DNA from 3 places in the Streptomyces solicamelliae genome. Region 3 is predicted to be linked to each of the others. Evidence: riboswitches for the same ligand, from Rfam matches in the RefSeq annotation. Region 3 holds a riboswitch; each other region holds the start of a gene.
The links. Region 3 has a riboswitch for thiamine pyrophosphate ahead of thiO (glycine oxidase ThiO). Riboswitches for the same ligand answer to the same signal wherever they lie in the genome.
Positions count from the first base shown of each region.

Region 1 (3,226 bases), 3.4 Mb from region 3:
TGTCCGGCCGGCTCAGCGTCTCGCCGATCCGGCCGAACTGCCAGGTCCCGTCCGTCTTCACGCCGCGGGCGACGATCGACACGACGGGCCAGGCGAAGAAGACCGCGAAGAACGCGACGGGCAGGGCCATCAGGCCGAGCCGCGCCGCGCTCCCGCGCAGGTCCCGGTGGACGGCCGGGGCCCGGCCGACGTCGGGACGGCTTACTTCAGGACGATCGACGACCACGACTGGATCCACTGCTCACGCTTCTCGGCGATCTTCTCAGGAGCCATCGTCTGCGGCTTGGCGATCACCGCCCCGTGCTTCGTGAACAGCTCCGGCAGCGTCGCGTCCTCGGCCACCGGGTTGACGAACATCTGGAGCGGCATGTCGTCCTGGAACTTCTTCGAGATCAGGAAGTCGATCAGCGCCTTGCCGCCCTCGGTGTTCTTCGCCCCGGTCAGCAGGCCCGCGAACTCGGTCTGCCGGAAGCAGGTGCCCGTGGAGACGCCCGTCGGGGCCTCCTTCGGCTGCGGCTCGGCGTACAGCACCTCGACCGGCGGGCTGGAGGCGTACGAGACGACCAGCGGCCGGTCGCCCTTGGCCTTCGCGCCGCCCGCGGAGCCGGAGAACTCCTGGTTGTAGGCGAGCTCCCAGCTGTCGACGGTCTTCACGCCGTTGGCCTTGAGCTTCTTCCAGTAGTCCTGCCAGCCCTCGTCGCCGTACTGCGCGGCGGTGCCGAGCAGGAAGCCGAGGCCCGGGGAGGAGCGCTCGGGGTTCTCCACCACGAGCAGGTCCTTGTACGCGGGCTTCGCCAGGTCGTCGAAGGTCTGCGGCGGGGCGAGCTTCTTGTCGGCGAAGTACTTCTTGTCGTAGTTGACGCAGATGTCGCCGGTGTCGATCGGGGTGACCCGGTGCTTGTCCTTGTCGAGCTGCAGCTCGGCCGGGACCCGCTCCAGGCCCTTGGCCTCGTACGGCTCGAACAGGCCGTTGTCGAGACCGCGGGAGAGCAGGGTGTTGTCGATGCCAAAGAAGACATCGCCCTGCGGGGAGCCCTTGGTGAGGATCTCCTTGTTGAGGGCCTCGCCGGCGTCGCCGCTCTTGAGGACCTTCACGGTGTAGCCGGTCTGCCGCGTGAAGTCGGCCAGCACCTCCTTGGAGGCGTTGAACGAGTCGTGGCTGACGAGCGTGACGGTCTTGGACTTCGTGCCCTCGCCGGAGGTGTCGGCCTTGTCGCCGCCGCAGGCGGCGAGGGTCGTGACGCCGAGCGCCGTGGCGACCGCGACGGCGGCCAGCTTCTTGGTGTGCACTGGATTCCTCCTGGGTGTGACCAGGAAGAGACGCGGCCCTGCCCGCGACCGGAGACCGGTCGCGGGCAGGGCGCAACAGCTCGAGTTAACGTCCGAACTTCCTACCCAGAATGACCTGGGCAAGGTTCAGAGGGTCTGCGGCCTGACGGTGCCGCACTCTCAGCGCTGTGGCGCTCCCCTGTCGGAATATGCAGATGTGTTCGAGCTCAGGGTACAAGCTCAGCGTTCGCTGGCCGCGAGCTGTCCACAGGCACCGTCGATCTCCTGGCCGCGGGTGTCCCGGACGGTCACCGGGACGCCGTGCGCGGCGATGGCCTCGACGAACGCCTTCTCGTCCTCAGGGCGGGACGCGGTCCACTTGGAGCCGGGCGTCGGGTTGAGCGGGATCAGGTTGACGTGCACCCGCTTGCCCTTGAGGAGCCGGCCGAGGAGGTCGCCGCGCCAGGCCTGGTCGTTGATGTCGCGGATCAGGGCGTACTCGATGGAGATCCGGCGGCCGGACTTCTCCGCGTACTCCCAGGCGGCGTCGAGGACCTCGCGGACCTTCCAGCGGGTGTTCACCGGGACGAGGGTGTCGCGCAGCTCGTCGTCCGGGGCGTGCAGCGAGACGGCGAGCCGGCACTTGAAGCCCTCGTCGGCGAACCGCAGCATCGCGGGGACGAGGCCGACGGTGGAGACGGTGATGCCGCGCTGCGACAGGCCGAGGCCGTCGGGCTCGGGGTCGGTGAGGCGGCGGATCGCGCCGACGACGCGGTTGTAGTTGGCGAGCGGCTCGCCCATGCCCATGAAGACGATGTTGCTCAGGCGGGCGGGGCCGCCGGGGACCTCGCCGTCGCGCAGGGCGCGCATGCCGTCGACGATCTGGTGCACGATCTCGGCGGTCGACAGGTTGCGGTCCAGGCCGGCCTGGCCGGTGGCGCAGAACGGGCAGTTCATGCCGCAGCCGGCCTGCGAGGAGATGCACATGGTGACCCGGTCCGGGTACCGCATCAGCACGGACTCGACGAGCGTGCCGTCGTGCAGCCGCCACAGCGTCTTGCGGGTGGTGTCGTCGTCGCAGGAGATGTGCCGGACGACGGACATCAGGTCGGGCAGCAGCTCCCCGGCCAGCTTCTCGCGGGCGGCGGCGGGGATGTCGGTCCACTGGGCGGGGTCGTGCACGTACCGCGAGAAGTAGTGCGTCGACAGCTGCTTCGCGCGGAAGGGCTTCTCGCCGATCGCTGCGACGGCCTCCTTGCGCTCGGCGGGCGTGAGGTCGGCGAGATGCCGCGGCGGCTTCTTGGCTCCGCGGGGGGCGACGAAGGTGAGCTCTCCCGGTGCGGGGCGGGCCATGGCAGGTACTCCTCGTAATGACGAAAGGCGCGCCGCTCGGAGCAGCGCGCCCTTCCAGGGTAACGGCACGGGAGACTTCCGCCCGTGGCCCGTGGTCCGCGATCAGCCGGAGCCGACGAACAGCACCAGCAGCAGCCAGACCACCGGGGCGGTCGGCAGCAGCGAGTCCAGGCGGTCCATGATGCCCCCGTGCCCGGGGAGCAGCGTGCCCATGTCCTTGATGCCCAGGTCGCGCTTGATCATCGACTCGCCGAGGTCGCCGAGCGTCGCGCTCGCCGCCACCGCCAGGCCCAGCAGCAGACCCTGCCACCACGAGCCGTCGTCGATCAGGAACTCCATGCACAGCGCGCCCGCCGCCATCGCGAAGCCCACCGCGCCGAGCAGGCCCTCCCGGGTCTTGCCGGGGCTGATGCGGGGGGCCAGCTTGGTCTTGCCGAAGCGCCAGCCGATCGCGTACGCGCCGGTGTCGCTGACGATCGTGAGCAGCAGGAACGTCAGCACCCGCTGGGCCCCGTCGTCCGCCGTCAGCATCATCGCCACGAACGTCGCCAGGAACGGCACGTAGAACGCGGCGAAGACGCCGGCCGTGACGTCCTTCAGGTAG
Region 1 is NZ_CP160404.1:5,212,497-5,215,722, reverse strand. It holds gene ABZO31_RS24390 (ABC transporter permease) at 1-130, opposite strand, end outside; gene ABZO31_RS24385 (thiamine ABC transporter substrate-binding protein) at 202-1,290, opposite strand; TPP riboswitch at 1,371-1,480, opposite strand; gene rlmN (23S rRNA (adenine(2503)-C(2))-methyltransferase RlmN) at 1,510-2,622, opposite strand; gene ABZO31_RS24375 (phosphatidate cytidylyltransferase) at 2,725-3,226, opposite strand, start outside.
Region 1: it holds a riboswitch for thiamine pyrophosphate, as region 3 does, so the genes downstream of both, ABZO31_RS24385 (thiamine ABC transporter substrate-binding protein) here and thiO (glycine oxidase ThiO) in region 3, are expected to answer to the same signal.

Region 2 (3,226 bases), 1.8 Mb from region 3:
GGACGTCTCCATCCGGCTCCAGGTCGGCTCCGACCGGGCCCTGTTCCGGGCCAGCGCTCCGCCGCTGGTGGCCTTCCTGGACCGTACGGACAAGCTGGTCCCGCTCGGCCAGGAGCGCACCCTCGGGGACTTCGAGGACTCCCTGGAGGCGGCGCTCGGCAAGATCCTGGCCGAGGAGAACGCGGGCTGACGGTCGGCTACTTCGCGCGACGGCGCCGTCCGCCCCGAGCCGGCCGGCGCACCGCGGACGTGGCGACCTCGCCCGCACCTCCGGACCCGCCGGTCCCCCCGGCCCCGGCGGTCCCGTCGCCCGGCCGGTCGGCCGAGACGACCAGCGCCGCCAGTGCCGTCGTGACCGGCACCGAGGCGACCAGCCCGATCGAGCCGACCAGTGTCCGGACGATCTCCTCCGCGACCAGCTCGCTGTTGGCCACCGTCCCCACGCTGCTCTGCGCGATCGAGAACAGCAGCAGCAGGGGCAGCGCCGCACCCGCGTACGCGAGGACGAGCGTGTTGACCACGGAGGCGATGTGGTCCCGGCCGATCCGGATGCCCGCCCGGTAGAGCGCCCGCGGACCCATCCGCGGGTCCGCCTGGTGCAGCTCCCAGACCGCCGAGGTCTGGGTCACGGTCACGTCGTCGAGCACGCCGAGCGAGCCGATGATGATGCCCGCGAGCAGCAGGCCGGACATGTCGATCTCCGGGTAGAGACCGTGGATCAGGCCGGTGTTGTCGTCGGTGTTCCCCGACAGCGCCGCCCAGCCGATGAACAGCGAGCCGAGCAGGCCGATCAGCAGCAGCGAGATCAGCGTGCCGAGGACCGCCACCGAGGTCCGGGCCGACAGCCCGTGGCACAGGTACAGCGCGATCAGCATGATCGCGCTGGCTCCGACCACCGCCACCACCAGCGGATTCGAGCCCTGCAGGATCGCCGGCAGGATGAAGAAGGTCAGCACGAGGAAGCTCGCCGCGAGCGCGATCAGCGCCATCACGCCGCGCATCCGGCCCACGGCCACCACCGCGAGCGCGAAGATCAGGGCAAGCACCGTGAGCGGCACCTTCCGGTTCACGTCCGCCACCGAGTACTGCAGATCGCGCGGGGCGTCGGGGGCGTACGCGACCACCACACCCTGGCCCTCGTGGAGTTGGCGGGGCGCGTCCGGCTGCACGATCTCGGTGAACGTACGGCCCTTCTCCGGGCCGGTGGTGACCTCGACGGTTGCCTTGGTGCACTCCCCCTGCTGCGCCTGGACCGCCTCGCGGCCCTGCGGGGTCGAGGTGTCGCCGGTGGGCGGTACCTGGGCGGCGTTGACGTCCTCGCAGTCGACCTTCTCCGCGGAGACGACCTTGCCCTGCTCGGTCTGCCGGTCGAAGCCCACCCCGGTGCGCTCGTGCGCGGGCGCACCGCCCGGCCAGAGGACCACCAGCCCGACCACGACGGCGGTGGCGAACGGGATCAGCACGGCGGCGATGACCTTGCGCAGATGGCGGGAGACGGGCGCGGCGGGACCGTGGCTGTGGGTGTGCCCATGGCCGTGCGCATGGGCGTTGCCGGGGCCGCCGTCGTGCCCGTGGCCGTGCCCGGGATCGTTCGGTTCGGGGTTCCGCTGCGAGGAAGTCACCGACCGATCATCGCAAGAACGCGGGGGGCCCTCTGTTCAGCACGCCAGGTGAAACGCTAGCGTGGTGACACCTTTGTACACGCGGGAGCTCGGAGCACCGGGCTGAGAGGGCGCTGATCACCGTACGTCCGTACGGGAGGAGGCTGCGCCGACCGCCGAACCTGTTACCGGGTAATGCCGGCGTAGGGAGATCGGTCTCATGACCATTCAGGATGCACGCACGCCTGCCTCCGACCAGAACGGCCAGGGCGAGCGCACGCCGGGCTGGCACAAGGGGTACATCGAGGGCTCCCGCCCCGACCTCCGGGTTCCGGTCCGCCAGGTGCACCTCACCAACGGCAAGGACGTGACGCTGTACGACACGTCCGGTCCGTACACCGACCCCACCGTGGAGACCGACGTACGGCGCGGCCTGCCGCCGCTCCGGGAGAACTGGATCATCGGCCGCGGCGACACCGAGGAGTACGCGGGCCGGCCCGTCCGTCCCGAGGACGACGGCATCAAGCACACCTCGCCGCGCGGCGGTCTGAAGAACCTCGACGCGGTCTTCCCCGGCCGTCCGCGACTGCCCCGCCGGGGCCGCGACGGCCAGGCGGTGACGCAGCTCGCGTACGCCCGCCGCGGCGAGATCACGCCGGAGATGGAGTACGTCGCGATCCGCGAGAACGTCTCCCCCGAGGTCGTCCGGGAGGAGATCGCCGCCGGGCGGGCGGTGCTGCCGGCGAACGTGAACCACCCGGAGATCGAGCCGATGATCATCGGCAAGCGGTTCCTGGTGAAGGTCAACGCCAACATCGGCAACTCGGCCGTCACCTCCTCCATCGAGGAGGAGGTGGAGAAGATGACGTGGGCGACCAAGTGGGGCGCCGACACGGTGATGGACCTTTCCACCGGCCGCAACATCCACACCACCCGTGAGTGGGTACTTCGCAACTCCCCCGTGCCGATCGGCACCGTGCCGCTCTACCAGGCCCTGGAGAAGGTCGACGGCAAGGCCGAGGAGCTGACCTGGGAGATCTACAAGGACACGGTCGTCGAGCAGGCCGAGCAGGGCGTCGACTACATGACGGTCCACGCCGGCGTGCTGCTGCCGTACGTGCCGCTGACCGCCCGCCGCAAGACCGGCATCGTCTCCCGCGGCGGCTCGATCATGGCCGCGTGGTGCCTCGCGCACCACAAGGAGAACTTCCTCTACACGCACTTCGAGGAGCTCTGCGAGATCCTCGCGACCTACGACGTCACGTACTCGCTCGGCGACGGCCTGCGGCCCGGCTCGATCGCGGACGCCAACGACGCCGCGCAGTTCGCCGAGCTGAAGACCCTGGGCGAGCTGAACACCATCGCCAAGCGCCACAACGTGCAGACCATGATCGAGGGCCCGGGCCACGTCCCGATGCACAAGATCAAGGAGAACATCGACCTCCAGCAGGAGATCTGCGAGGAGGCGCCGTTCTACACGCTCGGCCCGCTGACGACGGACGTCGCGCCCGCGTACGACCACATCACCTCCGGCATCGGCGCGGCGATGATCGCCTGGTGGGGCACCGCGATGCTCTGCTACGTCACGCCCAAGGAGCACCTGGGCCTGCCGAACCGGGACGACG
Region 2 is NZ_CP160404.1:3,539,300-3,542,525, reverse strand. It holds gene ABZO31_RS16420 (SsgA family sporulation/cell division regulator) at 1-190, shown strand, start outside; gene ABZO31_RS16415 (YibE/F family protein) at 198-1,622, opposite strand; TPP riboswitch at 1,694-1,828, shown strand; gene thiC (phosphomethylpyrimidine synthase ThiC) at 1,822-3,226, shown strand, end outside.
Region 2: it holds a riboswitch for thiamine pyrophosphate, as region 3 does, so the genes downstream of both, thiC (phosphomethylpyrimidine synthase ThiC) here and thiO (glycine oxidase ThiO) in region 3, are expected to answer to the same signal.

Region 3 (3,226 bases):
CCGTCGTCCTTCAGGAGCGTCAGGGTGCCGCTGAGGCCCTTGACGACCTTGTCGCCGTCGATGAAGGCGGCGGGCACCTGAAGCGCCTTGTTCTCCCCGCGGCGCACGGCGATGAGCTGGCCCTCCTTGACCAGCTGGCGCACGCGCGTCACCTCGACGTCGAGCATCTCCGCGATGTCGGGGAGGTAGAGCCAGGCAGGGACGAGAGCATCGATCTTTGCGTCAATCTCGGTCACGGGACAAGCCTGCCATCCAGGACCGACAGCCGGTAGTCGGGCCTACCGGACTGCGGCCTTCAGAGGGACGGCGGGGTCCGCGGCGCGCTCCGGGTCGACCGGCGTGCCCGCCTCGATCAGCCGGCGCCCCTGGGCGAGGTCCCGGGGCCGGCCGACGGCGAGCAGGGCCACCGGCACGTCGGCGCGCAGCCAGAGCACCGACCAGGCGTCGTCGCCGGGCGCGCCGCGCCACAGGAGTGTGTCGGCGTGGGCGTGGTGTCCCGCGTACTGGACGAAACGGCCGAACTGCTCGGACCAGAAGTACGGCACCGGGTCGTACGCGGGTGCCTCCGCGGGCCCGCCGGTGATCGCGGCGGCGACGGTGCGCGGGCCCTGCAGGGCGTTGTCCCAGTGGTGGACGAGCAGCCGCTCGCCGTAGCGGGCGGAGGGGAAGGAGGCGCAGTCGCCGACCGCGTACACGTCGGGCAGGGAGGTGCGCAGCCTGTCGTCGGCGGTGACGGAGCCGTCCGGGCCGAGTTCGACGCCGGAGCCGGCGAGCCAGCCGGTGGCGGGGCGGGCGCCGATGCCGACGACGACGGCGTCGGCGGGCAGCCGGCGGCCGTCCGCGAGCCGGACCTCGCCGGGTTCGAGGCGCTCGACGCGGGCGCCGGTGACGAGTTCGGCGCCGCTCTGCGCGTACCAGGCGGCCATCGGCTCGGCGACCTCGGCGGGCAGGGCGCCGGCGAGGGGCCGTTCGGCGGCCTCGACGACGGTGACGGCGCAGCCGGCCTCGCGGGCGGCGGTGGCGAACTCGGCGCCGATCCAGCCGGCGCCGACCACGACGATGTCGTGCCGCCGCTCCAGGACGGGCCTGAGGCGGGCGGCGTCGTCGAGGGTGCGCAGCAGGTGGACGCCGGGGACGCCCTCGGTGCCGGGCAGGGTGACCGGGTACGCGCCGGTGGCGAGGACGAGCACGTCGTACGGGACGGGGCCGGCCTCGGTGTCGACCTCGCGGTCCGCGGCGCGCAGCCCGGTGACCTCGACGCCGAGGCGGAGTTCGACGTCGAGGGCCGCGAAGTCGACGTCGAAGGCGGAGTCCTCGGCCTTGCCGAGGAGGACGGCCTTGGACAGCGGCGGCCGGTCGTACGGCTGGTGGGGTTCGGCGCCGATGAGGACGACCGGTCCGGTGAAGCCCTGTTCGCGCAGGGCCACGGCGGTCTGGACGCCGGCCATGCCCGCGCCGACGACGACCACGCGCCGCGGCCGCTCCGTGTGTTCCCGCTGCTCTGCGTGTTCCCGCTGTTCGCTCACCCGCCCACCTTACGTACCTGACGAACCGTCAGGAAGTGGTGGGCTAGTCTGGCCGTCAACGTAGAGCACACGCGGGAGTCCGGACGCACCGGGCTGAGAGGGAGGCTGACCGGCCTCCGACCGTACGAACCTGATCCGGGTCATGCCGGCGAAGGGAGGGGCTGGACGCCCATGCACGCACGTACCGATGCGGACGTCCTCGTCGTGGGGGGCGGGATCGTCGGCCTCGTCACGGCCTGGCGGGCCGCGCAGCGCGGACTGCGCACCGCGGTCGTCGATCCCGAACCGGGCGGCGGGGCCGCGCGGGTCGCGGCCGGGATGCTGGCCGCGGTCACCGAACTCCACTACGGCGAGGAGACCCTGCTCGCCCTCAACCTCGCCTCCGCGCGCCGCTATCCGGACTTCGTCGCCGAACTCGCCGACGCCACCGGCCTGGACGTCGGCCACCGCGCCTGCGGCACGCTCGCGGTGGCCCTGGACGCCGACGACCGGGCGCACCTGCGCGAGCTGCACGCGCTGCAGACGCGGTGCGGGCTCGAGTCGGTGTGGCTGAGCGGGCGCGACTGCCGCCGCCTGGAGCCGATGCTGGCGCCCGGGGTGCGGGGCGGGCTGCGGGTCGACGGGGACCACCAGGTGGACCCGCGACGGCTCGCCGACGCGCTGCTCGTCGCCTGCGAGCGGGCCGGGGTGGTGTTCCACCGGGCCTGGGCGGAGCGGCTCGTCGTCGTGCGCGACCGGGCGGCGGGGGTGGCGTTCCGGGACGGTACCGAGGTGGCGGCCGACCAGGTCGTCCTGGCCGGCGGCAGCCTGAGCGGCCGGCTCGAGGGCGTACCGGACGACGTCCTCCCTCCGGTCCGCCCGGTGAAGGGGCAGGTGCTGCGGCTGACGGTGCCGCCGGCGTACGCGCCGTTCCTGTCCCGCACGGTGCGGGCGGTGGTGCGGGGCAGCGCCGTGTACCTGGTGCCGCGGGAGAACGGCGAGCTGGTGATCGGCGCGACCAGCGAGGAGCTGGGCTGGGACACGACGGTGACCGCGGGCGGGGTGTACGAGCTGCTGCGCGACGCGCACGAGCTGGTGCCGGGGCTCACGGAGCTGCCGCTGACCGAGACCCGGGCGGGGCTGCGCCCCGGCTCCCCCGACAACGCGCCGCTGCTCGGCGCGACGGCCCTGCCGGGGCTGCTGCTCGCCACCGGGCACTACCGCAACGGGGTGCTGCTGACGCCCGTCACGGGCGACGTCATGGCCGAGGTCCTGACGACCGGGGCCCTGCCGGAAGAGGCGCGCCCCTTCACCCCCCTCCGTTTCTCCGCAGTACGTCAGGAGCAGCCCGCATGAACGTCTCGGTCAACGGCGAGCCGCGCGAACTGGGCGGCCCGCTCCCCCTCTCGGCACTCGTGGCCACGCTGACGACGGCCCCCTCGGGGGTCGCGGCGGCACTGAACGAAACGGTCGTCCCGCGAAGCGCGTGGGGGACGACGTACGTGGGCGAGGGCGACCGCGTGGAGATCCTCACGGCAGTCCAGGGAGGCTGAGGACAGTGGCGGACGACGTCTTCGTACTCGGCGACCGGGAGTTCACCTCCCGCCTGATCATGGGCACGGGCGGCGCGCCCAGCCTGGACGTGCTGGAGCGCGCGCTGGTCGCCAGCGGCACGGAACTGACGACGGTGGCGATGCGCCGCCTGGACCCGACGGTGCAGG
Region 3 is NZ_CP160404.1:1,785,893-1,789,118, forward strand. It holds gene ABZO31_RS08255 (Rv2175c family DNA-binding protein) at 1-236, opposite strand, end outside; gene ABZO31_RS08260 (NAD(P)/FAD-dependent oxidoreductase) at 279-1,526, opposite strand; TPP riboswitch at 1,588-1,700, shown strand; gene thiO (glycine oxidase ThiO) at 1,698-2,861, shown strand; gene thiS (sulfur carrier protein ThiS) at 2,858-3,058, shown strand; gene ABZO31_RS08275 (thiazole synthase) at 3,064-3,226, shown strand, end outside.